DNA from 2 places in the Vreelandella sp. F11 genome. Region 2 is predicted to be linked to the other one. Evidence: predicted binding sites of a transcription regulator. Region 2 holds the regulator's gene; the other holds the start of a gene.
The links. Region 2 encodes sigma-54, which starts transcription at its own class of promoters, with help from an activator protein. Its sites were predicted from a motif close to TGGCACNNNNNTTGCTNT; they were not measured.
Positions count from the first base shown of each region.

Region 1: ACFIOZ_RS06850 (HAD-IIB family hydrolase) is a predicted target of sigma-54. The motif match lies at 2,211-2,228, and genes of this name have one in related genera.

Region 1 covers NZ_CP170448.1:1,508,136-1,516,091, forward strand. The annotation lists gene ACFIOZ_RS06840 (hypothetical protein) at 1-582, opposite strand, end outside; gene ACFIOZ_RS06845 (OmpA family protein) at 884-1,888, shown strand; gene ACFIOZ_RS06850 (HAD-IIB family hydrolase) at 2,328-3,290, shown strand; gene ACFIOZ_RS06855 (glycosyl transferase) at 3,337-4,557, shown strand; gene ACFIOZ_RS06860 (methyl-accepting chemotaxis protein) at 4,682-6,295, opposite strand; gene htc2 (methyl-accepting chemotaxis protein Htc2) at 6,445-7,956, opposite strand, start outside.
Region 2 covers NZ_CP170448.1:1,850,605-1,858,560, reverse strand. The annotation lists gene ACFIOZ_RS08355 (KpsF/GutQ family sugar-phosphate isomerase) at 89-1,075, shown strand; gene ACFIOZ_RS08350 (KdsC family phosphatase) at 1,130-1,672, shown strand; gene lptC (LPS export ABC transporter periplasmic protein LptC) at 1,673-2,257, shown strand; gene lptA (lipopolysaccharide transport periplasmic protein LptA) at 2,254-2,748, shown strand; gene lptB (LPS export ABC transporter ATP-binding protein) at 2,760-3,509, shown strand; gene ACFIOZ_RS08330 (RNA polymerase factor sigma-54) at 3,674-5,089, shown strand; gene hpf (ribosome hibernation-promoting factor, HPF/YfiA family) at 5,188-5,496, shown strand; gene ACFIOZ_RS08320 (PTS sugar transporter subunit IIA) at 5,501-5,971, shown strand; gene rapZ (RNase adapter RapZ) at 6,063-6,995, shown strand; gene ACFIOZ_RS08310 (HPr family phosphocarrier protein) at 7,041-7,310, shown strand; gene pmbA (metalloprotease PmbA) at 7,329-7,956, opposite strand, start outside.

The DNA of each region.
Region 1 (7,956 bases), 340 kb from region 2:
ATTGATGTAGTAAATGTTGGATGAAGAGTAGAGAATTCGTTCGCCATCGATGATTTGTGTGGTCACGATGATCTCTTCGTCACCGGTGTGCGTCCAGCTGCCGCTGGTGGTATCGGCAAGCATGCCTGCTGGGATTAACCCAAGAGCAGGTTCGGCCCACTGGTTATAGGGAATGGTGGCCACGGCGATACCCGCGGTGAGAGCGGTAAAAGCACCGACGGGGGGGCGGATAAAACCACGATCTCGGTGTTCGACGACTTCTACATCAAAGGTAATGTTGGCACTGTTCGCAGTCGGGACGGTGGTGAGGTTTGCGCCCCGTGAGACCAGCTCGCTGGTCAGTAGCGCGCGAAAGCCGCGGCCAAATTCACCGCCGCTGTAGGCGTGCAGTGCTTCACTGTTGGGCTCGCTAATGTGCAAGTCGCGATTGCGAACACGCTCGCGTTGCAAAATGCTGGTAGCTTCATGGCGGGCCAGCACATCCCAGTGGTGAGCAGCCTGCATACGCTGCTGTTCAGTATAGGGGTAGGTCGTGGCGATCGGCGCTTGAGAGGTGTTGGCATAAAAGCAGCCGCTGAGCATTAAGCTTGCCAGCCCCAAGCTTACAGGGCGAATGCAAATGGATAATGGAAATAATTTGGGACGAGTACGCACCTGCTGGTTCCTTTTTCGCTACAAAACGGCTTTTGATAGACTGTTCGCCATGCTTAGCTTGCCACGCCTAATTCGACGTACTTTGTTCAGCGTACTTAATTTTGACGTACCTAGCTCTATGTGACTAATTATAAGCACTTGATTGGGCATGACTAGCTGGATAAGCCTAGTTCGTCATATTTAGCTAGATCGGCCACGAGGTTAAAAACTTTAATGAGCGATAATACCAATGCTTGAAGATCATCGCGGCGGCCCGCGCCACGATTCGTTAATGTCGGCCTATTATGAAAGTGATAGTGGTAGTGGTTGGATGATCAGCTATCTCGATATCATGACCTTGTTGGTGGCTCTCTTTGTGGTCATTATCGCCGCTGCTGGGCCGATTATCCCTCAGTTGAACCAGGCGGAAAGTGTGAGTGAGGACGCTGTCACATTATCGTCTACTTTGGGAGTACCCTTGCCTGACTCTTTGGCTCAAGTAAATCAGGAGCGTGCGAGCATCCCTGGGTGGAGTGGGGCAGGGTTGAGTCCCATGGCCGTTAGTGCAGCACTCGGTGTGGCTGGCTTGCCAACATTGGCTGATCTTCCACGACGCGTCAGTGTCGGTGTTCCACCGCTTTTGGCAGCACCACTGCCGCCCGCTGAGCCGATTATTACTTTACCAAAACTATTGATGCCCGCGGGCAGCGATGATTTTACATCCCCCTTAGCTGACTACATGGTGGTGTTGACTGACCGTCCCCCGGTGAATGTAGAAGCAGTGAGCGATGAGTCAGTCTCGGGGGCACTTGCGCTAAATCAGGCGCTTTCAGAACGCGTAGAAGAGTCTGCCTATCTGCCCGATCTTGAAGGGGTTGAAGTCTCACGGGTGGCCGAGGGGATCAGCCTTCGTGTGCAGGATCAACTGCTGTTTCCTTCGGCAACGGCTGAACTAACCGATGACGGGTCATCACTAGTGGGCAGTTTGCTGGAAACTATTCAGCGCTATGATGGCGAAGTGTGGGTTGAGGGCCATTCTGATAGCCAGACGATTAGTACCGATGAGTTCTCGTCTAACTGGGCATTATCTAGCGCCCGCGCGATTGCCATTGTGGAAGCACTGGAGGCCGCGGGAGTCGATGCCGAGCGACTACGCGCCGTAGGACTGGCGGCCACAAAGCCACTTGAAAGCAATGCTACTGCGGAAGGCCGTGCGCGTAACCGGCGGGTTGAGGTGGTGATTCACGTCGAGTAACCCATATTGATGTACCTCCATAGCCATCAAATAAAAAAGCCCGCCGGGGGAGGCGGGCATCAAAGGGCTTGGCTCACTGCAGCCCACTGGCATCAGGTGAGGGGTGTACAGGATCACCAGTGGGTACAATTTCAGTATAGCTATTTATGAGGCGTTGCCAAGGGCTGTAACGTTTTTTTATCGCTTTATTTTCTCTTCTTTGATCTCTCCTGCACTTATTTGGTGCACTTAGGCTGCCTCTTTTTGGTGCTTGAGAATATTCGGGGTTATTTATCCCTTAAAAGGGCCTGTAACCCCCTGTTGAGTTGACACTTCTCTTTTTTGGCTTATGAATTGCTATGCTTTCTATAGTCGACACTGGCTAGCTATAGCTATAGCTATTGAGGTGTTTGAGACATGACGTTTTAACGAAATGTTAAGGCCGAAGAGAGGAAGTGCCATGCCTGAATCCGCCCGTCTTTCCCCATCAACGCTTTCGGCAGCGTCAACCCCTTCAGTTGATCCCGCTCTGCAGCCACGGCTAATAGTGACCGATTTGGATGGTTCGCTGCTCGATCACCACAGTTACGATTTCAGCCCCGCTGCTCCCTGGCTTGCCCGCTTAAAGCAGATGGGGGTGCCGGTGATTCCGGTAACCAGTAAAACCCGTGCCGAATTGATACCACTGCGCGAAGCTTTAGGCCTCACGGCAACCCCCTTTATTGCGGAAAACGGTGCGGTGATTGGGCTGCCGCCAGGCTGGTGTCATGCACGCTTAGACCGCCCAGGAAGTGGTCGTGATGGCGTCGTTATCAAACATCCAGGTGTGGATATTGGCTTTATTCGTGCTCGACTGAAAGTGTGGCGAGAGCGTCTAAATATTCGCTTTACCCGCATGGGTGAGCTAAGTGTGCCAGAGGTGATGGAGCTTACCGGGCTTGACGCGGTTCGCGCCCGGGATGCACGGCAGCGTGAAGGCAGTGAGCCTTTGCTGTGGCATGACAGCGAGGTGGCGCTGGCCTCGTTTCGCGCCGCTCTGGAAGGAGATGGTCTACAGCTTACTCAAGGCGGACGTTTTTGGCATGTGATGGGACTCTCCGCGGATAAAGGCAGTGCCGTCGAGTGGCTGGTTAAACGTTTTACGGCATTGAGGGGGCGAACGCCTATTTCGCTAGGATTGGGGGATGGGCCAAACGATATCACTATGCTTGAAGCCGTCGATCAAGCGGTCGTCATCCGTGGTTGCCACGAACTAGCCGTAGAGCCCCACAACGCTTCCCTCTATCGCACGGACGCAACAGGGCCGACCGGCTGGGCTGAGGGGGTGGCCTACTGGTGGGGGCGAGATGACCGCCGTTTAGCGACGGCGGAGAAAGGGGCTACTGTGTTCTCGGGATCCAGTTCTTTGAGTACAGCTCTTTAAATGTAGCTCTTTAAATACAGCTCTTTGAATCCAGGGAGGTAAGCGCATGAGTGACTTTCATCAAAATGGAATTATTACCGATTTTCACAACCTAACCCGGCGCTCGGTGGAGGCGCTTGAACAGGAACTGTGCCAGTTTGCTCGACGACGCCCCATGGGACTGATTCTGCCGTCGCTGTTTTCGGAGCTGGAAGGGCCCGCACTGTCGGCGATCGTCGATGAGCTGGTGAAAGTCCCCTATCTCAATGAAATCGTCATTGGCTTGGATCGAGCCGATCGCGAGCAGTTTTTACATGCTCGGGAGTTTTTCTCACGGCTGCCTCAGCACACGCGCATCTTATGGAACGACGGTCCACGGCTGCGTGCCCTGGATGCGGAGCTGGAAGAGCACGGTTTAGGCGCGCTAGAACCTGGTAAAGGGCGCAATGTGTGGTACTGCGCTGGCTATATGCTGTCATCAGGGCGATCAAAAGTAGTGGGTCTGCATGATTGCGATATTTTGACCTATGAGCGGGGGCTGCTGGCACGCTTGATGTATCCGGTGGCACATCCCAATTTTAACTACAGTTTCTGCAAAGGCTATTACCCGCGCATTGCCGAGGGCAAGCTGAATGGCCGCGTCTCTAGGCTGTTGGTGACGCCGCTACTGCGGGCGCTTAAAACGGTCTGCGGGCCGATGCCGTACCTCGATTACCTGGATAGCTTTCGTTATCCACTCTCGGGAGAGTTTGCGATGCGTAGCGAAGTACTTGAGGGAATTCGTATGCCGGCAGACTGGGGCCTGGAGATAGGTGTGTTATCAGAATTACAGCGTAACTACTCACTGCGCCAGCTGTGTCAGGTAGATATTGCCGATGCCTATGACCACAAGCACCAGCCGGTTAGCGAAGATGACCCAGACAGTGGTTTGAACCGCATGAGCCTGGATATTTCAAAAGCCCTCTACCGTAAATTAGCTACCCAGGGGGTGACGTTTAGCAGCGAAGACTTCCGCACGCTCAAAGCTACCTACTATCGTTTCGCGCTGGATTTGATAGAAGCCTATGACCACGATGCGACGATGAATGGCCTGAGCCTTGACCGTCACAGTGAAGAGCAAGCCGTGGAGCTGTTTGCCAGTAACCTGCTCGAAGCAGGCAATCTGTTTATAGATAACCCTCGCGAGCGGCCTTTTATTCCTAGCTGGAATCGGGTGCAGGCTGCGGTACCGGATCTGCTCACACGCATGCACGAGGCGGTCGAACTGGATAATCAGGGAAAAGTTTAACGGCGCTGGTTATTAATTAATCATTTCTTGCGCAAAGCGTTTTATCCAGTTAAAAGGCCAGCTGCCCTAGGGGGAGCTGGCCTTTTCTTAGCCCTTGATGTTTAACACTTGGCTTTTGCTAGTGCTAAAAATCGCTGTGCTGGTGAGCGACCCGCGGGGCAGGAGAGGAGGCGGGCAGTGTATGTGTATGCTCCATGCTCTGGTTAATACGGAAGTGGGCTACCAGTTGGCGAAGCTCGGCGCTGAGCTGCGCGAGGGCTTGGGTGGCGTGATTGCTCTCTTGCACCAAACCGGCATTTTGCTGAGTCATTTGATCCATTTGGGTTACCGCCTGGTTGACCTGCTCAATGCCGCTGCTCTGCTCAATGGTGGCCGCAGAAATTTCCTGAACCAGTGTGCTGAGCTGTTTGATGTCATCGACCATCCCATTGATCACATCCCCGGTGTCACTCACTTGGCGGCTGCCTTCCGTCACTTTGCTGTCAGACGCTTCGATTAAGGTTTTGATCTCCTGGGCGGCGGCGGCCGAGCGGCTGGCCAGTTGGCGAACCTCATTGGCGACAACGGCAAAACCACGCCCCTGTTCGCCGGCGCGTGCAGCTTCCACTGAGGCGTTAAGGGCCAGGATGTTGGTTTGGAAAGCAATGCCGTCAATGGTGTTAACGATACTGCTCATTTGTGTGGCGCTTTCGTTAATCGTCGCCATGGTGGAGATCACCGTTGCCATAGAGTCACTACCGCGCTGAGCGCTTTCAGCGGTGCGCGTGGCAAGCGTACGGGCGTGATCGGCGTGCTCGGCATTTTGCTTAACCGTAGCGGTGAGCTGCTCCATACTCGAAGCGGTTTCGGCCAACGAGGCAGCCTGCTCTTCGGTACGGGTGGAAAGCTCTTCATTAACACCTACAATCTGATTTACGCCGCTGTTAACCTGATTCGCCCCTTGGTGAATGTCGCCAATCGTATGGGCCAGGGTTTCACGCATACGGTTAATATCAAAGAGTAGACTCTGCTGATCATTCGCCGAAAGCTGAGTGGTTTGGGTTAGGTCGCCATCAGCGATATGCCGTACTACGCTAGCGGCATAGCGCGGGTCGCCCCCCAACCGGCGTGCGACATCACGAATGACCAAGCCCATCAACAGCGTTACCGGGAGACCAATGATCAGCAGTATGACGACCGAACGAATCAAACCGGCAATAAACGCTTCATTAATATCGTCCACATAAACGCCTGCCGCGAGCGACCACTGCCACTCAGGAAGGTAGGCCACGTAACTGATTTTCGGTACCTGCTCATCCCCGGTAATGCGGCGGGAGTAGTAGTCAACGTGCCCACCACCGGCTTTGGCTGCCTCTCTAAAAGCGGCGTAAAGATCCATGCCGCTAGCATCCTTGTACGCGCTCATGTCTTCACCGCGAGGGCGATTAGGGTGGGAGACAATCTTTAGATCGTCATCAAAGGAGAAAATATACTCCCCGCCGCCAAAGCTTACGCTGGACATATTATCGATAGCGCGCTGCTGGGCTTCTTCCAGGCCAAGCTCTCCGGCGGCTACCCGTTCTTGCAAAGCTGCAAGCTGTCCATGAACGCTTTCCACCACATACTGGATGCTGTCGCGTCGTTCGCTCTCGATCGTCTGGCGATTTTCCCAGGCTAACCAGCCAACCAAGAGCAGCATGGCAATCCAGATAATGCCCAGTGTTCCCCAGAGTTTTTGTGTCGTCGTTAAGCGTGTCATGTTTTTCCTAGCCGATGAAAGTAAGCAACGTTGCTTCTTATCGGCTTAAGGCGCTAATACCTTAGCGAAATTTAAAGTAAATGCCGCCGCGGCAAAATCGCTTGCCGCGGCGGCATAACCCTATGTTGTTTCGCTAGTGAGAACAGGCGTTAAAAATCGCTGTGCTGATGAGTTGCTCTTGGGGCGGGCGAGGAGGCGGGTAAGGCCTGGGTATGCTCCATGTTCTGTTGGTTAATGCGGAAGTGGGCAACCAGTTGACGCAGCTGGGCGCTGAGCTGTGCAAGGGTTTGGGTGGCGTGGTTGCTCTCTTGTACCAGGCTGGCATTTTGCTGGGTCATTTGATCCATTTGGGTTACCGCCTGATTGACCTGCTCAATACCGCTGCTCTGCTCAATGGTGGCCGCAGAAATTTCCTGAACCAGGGTGCTGAGCTGTTTGATGTCATCGACCATGCCATTGATCACATCCCCGGTATCACGCACTTGACGGCTGCCTTCCACCACTTTGCTATCCGACGCTTCGATCAAGGTTTTGATCTCTTGGGCGGCGGCGGCTGAACGGCTGGCTAGTTGGCGAACCTCATTGGCTACAACGGCAAACCCACGCCCTTGATCGCCGGCTCTTGCGGCTTCCACAGAAGCATTAAGGGCCAAAATGTTGGTTTGAAAGGCAATGCCATCAATGGTGTTAACGATACTGCTCATCTGGGTGGCGCTTTCGTTTATTGTGGCCATGGTTGTAATTACTGTCGACATTGAGTCACTGCCGCGCTGGGCACTATCCGCCGCTCGGGTGGCAAGCGTACGGGCGTGATCGGCGTGCTCGGCATTTTGCTTAACCGTGGCGGTGAGCTGCTCCATGCTTGAAGCGGTTTCGGCCAATGAAGCAGCCTGCTCCTCGGTGCGGGTGGAGAGCTCTTCATTAACGCCCACAATCTGCTCTACGCCACTATTGACCTGGCTCGCGCCGAGGTGGATGTCGCCAATTGTCTCAGCGAGTGCTTCACGCATACGATTGATATGAAACAGTAAGCTTTGTTGATCCTTGGGTGAAAGCTGAGTGACTTGGGTCAGGTCGCCATCAGCGATGTGCCGTACTACGTTGGCAGCGTAGCGTGGGTCACCGCCTAAACGACGAGAAACATCACGAATAACCCAGCCCATCAGCAGCGTTACTGGAAGGCCAATGATCAGCAGTATCCCAATTGAGCGAATCAAGCCAGTAATAAAGGCGGCGTTAATATCATCTACATAAACGCCTGTCGCCAATGACCACTCCCATTCGGGAAGGTGCGCGACATAGCTGGTTTTTGGCAGCTGCTCGTCGCCACCCGCACGGGTTGAGTAGTAGTTAACGTGGCCGCCCCCCGCCTGGGCAACACGCAGCAACTCGGGGTATAGCGCCATACCGCTGGCGTCTTGATAGTTGGTCATGTCAGTGCCTGGGTCACGACTTGGGTGCGAAATGATAAGTAAGTCGTTGTTAAAAGAGAAGATATACTCCCCCGCCCCAAAGCTAACGCTAGACATATTGTCGATTGCACGCTGTTGGGCTTCTTCCAGGCTGAGTTCGCCGGCGGCGACCCGTTCTTGCAATGCTTCAATTTGGTTTTGCACGCTCTCCACTACGTACTGAATGCTGTCGCGGCGTTCGCTCTCAAT
Region 2 (7,956 bases):
GACCTCAATTACTGCCTATTAGGGGTATCGAGATGTTATTCTTGGCGGTTACCACTTTGTTCATTTTCAATTGTTAAGAGAAAACGCTATGCGCCAGCCTCTTGCTTCATCCAGCCTACTACGCGAAAGCGCACTGCGTACGCTGCAAATTGAGCAGGCAGCGATCGGGGGCCTCCAGGCTAAACTGGACGAAAGCTTTGACCGCGCCTGCGAGCTGATCCTCGCCTGCCAAGGCCGCGTGGTGGTGACGGGCATGGGCAAGTCGGGGCATATTGCAGGCAAGCTGGCAGCAACACTGGCCAGCACGGGCACACCGGCCTTTTTTGTTCACCCCGGCGAAGCCAGCCACGGCGACCTGGGCATGATCACCCGCGCAGATGTAGTGCTAGCACTGTCTAATTCAGGTGAAACCGCCGAAGTCACTGCTCTACTGCCGCTGCTCAAACGCTTGGGCACACCACTGGTGAGCATGACCGGGCGCCCCCACTCCACGCTTGCCAAACACGCTGACGCCCATCTCAATAGTGGCGTTGAGCGTGAAGCGTGCCCGCTCGACCTGGCTCCCACCAGCTCCACCACCGCTGCTCTCGCCCTGGGCGATGCACTGGCGGTTGCATTACTGGAAGCACGCGGCTTTACCGCTGAAGATTTCGCTCTTTCCCACCCTGGCGGTAGCTTAGGTAAGCGCCTGTTACTGCGCGTTAGGGATCTAATGCACGACGGTGCGCGACTACCCCAGGTCGCACTGGGAAGCCCATTACGCGATGCGTTACTGGAGATCACCCGGCAGGGGCTTGGCTTTACCTGCGTGGTGGATAGCGATGGGCGCCTCGCCGGGGTCTACACCGATGGCGACCTGCGACGCACGCTGGATCAGTTCCATAATCTGCGCGATGTGCGCGTTGACGACGTTATGACCCGGCCAGGTAAACGCATCGGCCCAGACATCCTGGCAGCCGAAGCGGTACGCATCATGGAGGAGAGCCGTATTACCGCGCTCGCGGTGGTCGATGAACAACAGCGCCCTATTGGGGCTCTACATATGCATGACCTGCTCGCCAGCGGCGTTATTTAATCTACCGGCGTTTTACTCCGCCTGGCTTTACGAATTTACTGATATGGAGGCTCTATGTCCCTACCTGCTGCGCTACTTGATCGTCTCCGCCGTGTACGCCTTTTGGCGCTGGATGTTGACGGCGTACTCACTGATGGCCGTCTCTACTTTCAGGCCGATGGAATCGAAATCAAGGCATTCCATACCCAGGATGGTCATGGGCTAAAACTACTCAAACGCGTTGGCGTGCATGTAGCGCTGGTTACCGGTCGTGATTCACCTATGGTAAGTCAACGCGCTGCTGCCTTGGGCATCGACCATGTCCATCAAGGCTGTGAGGACAAACTGGCGACCCTGCGCGGGCTTTGCCAGCGCCTCGATATCGAGCTGGAGCAGGTGGCCTATTGTGGTGACGATCTACCCGACCTAGCGGCCATTAAGCGTTGCGGTGTCGGTATTACCGTCCCTAATGCACCGGATTATATGCATACTCACGCCGACTGGATCACCGAGCGTCTGGGTGGCCACGGTGCAGTGCGCGAAATCTGCGATACGCTGCTTGAATCCCAAGGGCACTGGGGCGCGGTGCTTGACACCTACCTCCACGGCCGCACGTAAATGATTAAGCGCTTTAAAGTGCATATCTGGTTAGCTGGGCTGGTCATAGCGCTGGGGGCTCTACTGGTATGGCTTGACCCCCGCGGGCCGCAAGACACCAGCATCGATCCAGAAGCGCAGGCTCAAGAGCCAGGCCACGTATTGGAAAATGCTGAAATCACTCTATTTGGTGATAATGGCAACGTCCTGCAGTCGCTGAAAACCCCGCGCCTTATCCATACGCCTCAGCAAAGCGAAACCTGGACAGAAGAGCCCGAAGCGCTGCTTTACGACAATGAGGATCGTCAATGGCTGGCTAGCGCGGATGTAGGCACGCTCAATACCGCCACCCAGTCGCTGCTGCTGTCAGGCTCGGCACGTTTGATAGCACCCGATGAAGGTTGGCAGCTAGATACCGAGCTATTGCATTATGATGGGGTAACTCAGCATGCCTGGAGTGATACACCGGTCATGCTGCAGCAACCGCCCCAGCAAATGAGTGCTTCACGTATGGACGTGTGGCTTAACGATAGCCGGGTTCGCCTAACGGATAATGTACGCGGTACACACCCCCCGGCCAAGCAATCTAGAGAGGAGTCGCCATGAAAGCACTTGTTTACACCGCCCTTTTTGCGCTCGCGATGCCGCTAACAGCGCTGGCCCAAACCTCACAGCAGGCGCCTATTGAAGTAGAGGCCGACCGCTTGGATCTCGACCAACGGGCGGGTACCGCCGTTTATAGTGGAGACGTGGACATTCGCCAGGGCGAAATGCAGCTGCAGGGCGAGCGGGTAGAGATCAAACGTAACGAGGCTGGTGAGCTCTCAACAGCAACAGCCACCGGTGAGCGCGCCTATCTGCGCCATCAGGGTGAAGGCCAGGACGGCCCCACCGAGGGTTGGGCACGGCGGATCATTTATCACGTTGCGGAACGCCGCGTCGAGTTGATTGACCAAGCCGAATTGACCCAACAAGAGGATAAATTTACCGGCGGGCGTCTTGAGTATTTTATTGACCGTGAAGTGATTCAAGCACGCTCTGACGTTGACGGCAGCGAGCCCCAGCGCATTCGAATGACCCTTCAGCCTGAACAATAGGGAGCCAAGCTGTGGCCACTGCTGACACTGCGCCGATCAAAACCCTTTATGCCCACCACCTGGCTAAAAGCTACAAACGGCGTCGGGTGGTTAAAGATATTAACCTAGAGATCTGCCAAGGCAGCGTTGTGGGCCTACTTGGCCCGAATGGTGCAGGCAAAACCACCTCGTTCTATATGATTGTCGGGCTGGTAAAATCCGATGCTGGCAAAGTAGGCATCGATGATGTGGACTTAACCCGCGCCCCCATGCACGAACGCGCCGCGGCGGGCATCGGCTACCTCCCTCAAGAGGCGTCTATTTTCCGCAAACTTTCGGTTGCCGATAATATTATGGCAATCCTCGAAACCCGCAAAGAGCTTAATCGCAGCGAGCGGGAGCAGCGCCTGGAAGCGCTGCTCGAAGACTTTCATATCACTCATATTCGCGACAATCTAGGCATGAGCCTTTCAGGCGGTGAGCGCAGGCGAGTCGAAATAGCCCGCTCGCTCGCCACCGAACCCGCTTTTATTTTACTGGATGAGCCCTTTGCGGGCGTAGACCCCATTTCGGTAGGCGAGATTAAAACCATCATCCGTGCGTTGAAGCAGCGCCATATCGGTGTACTGATCACCGACCACAACGTGCGTGAAACCCTGGATATTTGCGATATTGCGTATATCGTCGGTGATGGGCAAATCATTGCCAGCGGCTCACCAAGTGCCATTCTCGATAATCAGAAGGTCAGAGACGTATATCTGGGTGCTGATTTTCGCCTTTAAACTAATCAACTGTGCCTACAATCACCACCTGCCCATAAACCTATTTTTTGGCTCTGTAAATAGCGCTCTGCAACAACTTTACTACCAATGGCATGCTTATTGCACTTGCACCAGGCACTCACTCGCACTAGTGTGGAGCCTTCTGATTAACGAGTGGTTCTCAGATGGTCATGAAAGCTTCTCTCCAACTGCGTATCGGCACACAGCTGACCATGACGCCCCAGTTGCAACAAGCGATTGCGCTGTTGCAACTCTCGACGCTGGATCTTCGTCAAGAAATTCAGCAGGCTCTAGATGCCAATCCCATGCTGGAGCAGGAGGATGAATTTAGTGAGCAGGCTGTCAGCGAGCCTAAGGAAGAAGAGTGGTCAGAGAGCATCCCTACGGAGCTCTCGGTAGATAGCGACTGGTCCGATACCTATCAAGATATGGGTAGCCAGGGAGGTAGCAGCAGCGAAGGCCCCGATTTTGAACGCCAAGCGGCCGGACAGAGCCTACATGGGCACCTGCTGTGGCAACTTGCCATGACCGACTTCAGCGCCCGCGAGCAGCTTGTCGCGGAGAGCCTAATCGACGCACTAGATGCAAACGGCTACCTGACTCAGCCACTTAACGATATCCGTGAAGGCCTACGAGCCCAGGGTATTGATGGGCTTAGTCAGCGGGAAGTGGAAACCACACTGCTTAAGCTGCAGCAGTTTGAGCCAACCGGCATATTTGCCCGCGACTTGCGTGAATGCCTAATGCTGCAGCTTGCCGCTCTTCCCGACGATACGCCGCTGCTGGTACCCGCCCGCCGCCTAGTGCGTCAGTTTCTTGAAGCGCTCGGCAAGGATGACATGCGCCTGCTGAAACGCCGCCTAGGGCTCGACGACGAACAGTTGGCCGATGTCATTCTACTGATTCGCAGCCTGGATCCTCGCCCAGGCAGCGCCTACGGCGACACCGACGACAGCTATGTGACCCCCGACCTAGTCGTCCGCCACGATAACGAAGGCTGGCATTTGGAGCTCAACCCTGAGGCCCTACCACGGCTGCGTATTCAGCCCGACTACGCCAGCCTGATTAAGCGTGCGGACAAAAGCGATGACAACCAGTTTCTCAAAGAGCACCTCCAGGAAGCGCGCTGGCTGATCAAGAGTCTCTCCAGCCGTAACGATACGCTGCTGCGGGTGGGTCGTGAAATCATCACCCGTCAGATTGGCTTTTTAGAGCACGGCGAAGAGGCCATGAAGCCGCTGATACTGGCAGATATCGCTGAAGCCGTTGAGATGCACGAATCGACTATCTCACGGGTAACGACGCAGAAATATATTCATACCCCACGCGGTGTATTTGAGCTCAAGTACTTTTTCTCCAGCCAAGTGAGCAGCCAGGATGGCGACAGCCACTCCAGTACCGCCATCCGCGCGCGGCTCAAAAAACTCATTCAAGAGGAGCCCCCTGGCAAACCGCTTTCTGACAGCCGCTTAGTCACGCTATTAGGCGAAGGGGGGGTGCAGGTAGCGCGTCGCACGGTGGCTAAATACCGCGAAGCCATGGGCATCCCCTCCTCCAGCGAACGGCGCCGTTTACGCTAGACCCTGATGCCGTTTAAGGGAAACTCTCGACAAGGGCTTTGCAACGCGGCAAAAAGGGTTACAATCGAAGTACAGTCCGATGGATAAGGAGTACGTCAATGCAAGTTAATATCACTGGTCATCACGTAGAACTGACTGACGCCTTGCGTGACTATGTCAACGAAAAACTTGAGCGTGTAGAGCGCCACTACGACAATATAACCACGGTGCAAGTCACCTTATCAGTGGAGAAAGAGCGCCAGCAGGCCGCCTGTACGCTGCACGCCGCAGGCGCGGATTTACATGCGGAAGCCATGGACAGTGATATGTACGCCGCTATCGATGCCCTAGCGGACAAAATCGACCGTCAACTCGTTAAACATAAGGAAAAAGCACAAGCTCGCGCCCAAGGCGCAGGCGTGCGTTAATTCAATGACGTTGGAAACCATACTCCCCCCGGAACGCGTTCTGTTTGACGTACCCGGGGGCAGCAAAAAAAGGGTGCTGGAGTTTTACAGCACCTTTATTGCCCAAAATATTCCCAGCCTGGACAGCCAAGAAGTGTTTAGCCGTTTAATCGGCCGTGAGCGCTTGGGCAGTACGGGTATTGGTAACGGTGTGGCTATCCCCCATGCGCGTAGCCCCCACTGCACAGCCCCTATCGCTGGCTTTTTAAAACTGTCAGAAGCGATTGATTTCGACGCTATCGACGGCGACCCGGTAGACCTGGTGTTTGTTCTGCTGGTGCCCGAAGAAGCAGATGACACGCACCTCTCACTGCTTGGCCAAGTAGCCACCATCATGAATGATGCGGACACACGCCAGCAACTGCGTAAAACGGCCAGTCAACGTGAACTTCTTGAGCTCATCACCGCCAAAATTCGTGAGCAATCAGCAGCCTAATCGATCTTAAAGTCTGCTTGAGGCTCATCGCGGCAGGTTTATTTTTGGCTCGCCCCCTTCAAATGCAGCATGGCCAAGGCAGAGAGACTCTATGCAACTGGTGATCATTAGCGGCCGCTCCGGGTCAGGTAAATCCATCGCTCTGCAGGCGCTGGAAGATCTTGGCTACTACGCGATTGATAACCTTCCCGCTATGTTGCTGGGATCGCTGGTGGACGAAATACGCGACCAGGGTGACCGCACCCATTTGGCGGTCAGCATTGATGCCCGTAATTTGCCAGGCGCGCTAGAGCGCCTGCCCGCTTTGTTGGAAGAGCTACGCCAGCGTAAAATCGACTTCCAGGTTATCTACCTGACCACCGATGCGCGCATACTGCTCGAGCGCTACTCCGCTACTCGGCGACGCCATCCGCTGACCCGGGATAGTGAGATGACGCTGGAAGAGGCGATCAACAAAGAAGAGGAGACGCTGGAGGATATTCGCGATCTGGCCGATCTGTTGATCGATACATCTCGTTTATCGGTGCACGATTTACGCCGTCGCATTACCGACCAGGTCGCGCATCAGCGGAGCGATAAGCTTACGCTGACACTCGAGTCGTTTGGTTACAAACGCGGCGTGCCGTTAGACGCTGACTTGGTTTTCGATGTGCGCTGCCTGCCGAACCCTTATTGGGATCCGACGCTGCGCCAGTTCACAGGTCGCGACGCTGACATTGTGGCTTTTCTAAGCAGCTACCCGATCGTTGACGCCATGAGCAATGACATTCTGGGCTGGCTGGAGCGTTGGCTACCCGCTTACCAAAATAGCCAGCGTAGCTACATGACCATCGCGATTGGCTGCACCGGTGGCCAACACCGTTCGGTTTACATGGTCGAGAAGTTAGCGGAAAAGTTGGCTCCCTGCATGGGCGAAGTACAACTGCGCCACCGCGAGCTGGGGTTACACTACACCTTAAGCAAGCAGTCAGCCGCCACCCTCGTCAGCTCTGCTCCAACTAACGAGCGACCAGAGACCTCTTAAACGCGTCTATCCATTAATGACACCACTCGGCGAAAAGGAACCAGGGTGCCAGAACGAACACTCACACTCACCAATCAACGCGGGCTACACGCTCGCGCGGCGACAAAACTGGTCAAATGCGGTCAACAGTTTTCGGCTAAAATACATGTTTACAAGCAGAATCAGGTCGCTGACGCCGCCAACATCATGTCGTTGCTGATGCTGGCAGCCCCTTGCGGTACAGAGCTGAAGATCAATGCCGAAGGCGATGATGCCGAACAGGCGCTTGAAGCGATTCAAGCGCTGTTCGACGCCCGCTTTGAGGAGGATCAGTAGCCGTATAGCTTGTGCTTGCTAGTCCCCCGCCACGGTCATGGCATCAATCAACCAGCTACCCGTGTGAACACTGCCGCGGGTATCGGTGTCATCACCAATGCCGACGAGGCCAGTGAACATCCGCTCCAGGTTACCGGCAATGGTGAACTCTTCAACGGGGTACTGCACCTTCCCGTTTTCGATCCAAAAGCCTGCGGCCCCCCGGGAGTAATCGCCGGTGACGCCGTTGACGCCCTGCCCCATCAGTTCCGTCACCCAAATCCCCCGCCCCATCTCCTGCAGCAGACTTTCGCGTGATTGCAGTGGCGCCGCCAAACGCACATTACGCGCTCCTCCGGCATTGCCAGTGGTATGCATGCCAAGGCGACGAGCACTGTAGGAAGAGAGCATATAGCTGGCAATGCGTCCCTGGTCGATAAAGCGATTATTACGCGTTTGCACGCCCTCACCATCAAACGGCGAGCTGGCCATGGCGCCAATTTCCATCGGTCGCTCTTCTAGGCTAAACCAGTCCGGAAACAGCGGTGTGCCGAGCCGGTCACACAAAAACGAGGCCTGACGGTAGAGCGCACCACCAGCCAATCCACTGAGAAGGTGACCGATTAACCCGCTGGCCAGCGAGGGGTCAAACAGCACCGGGAAGGTG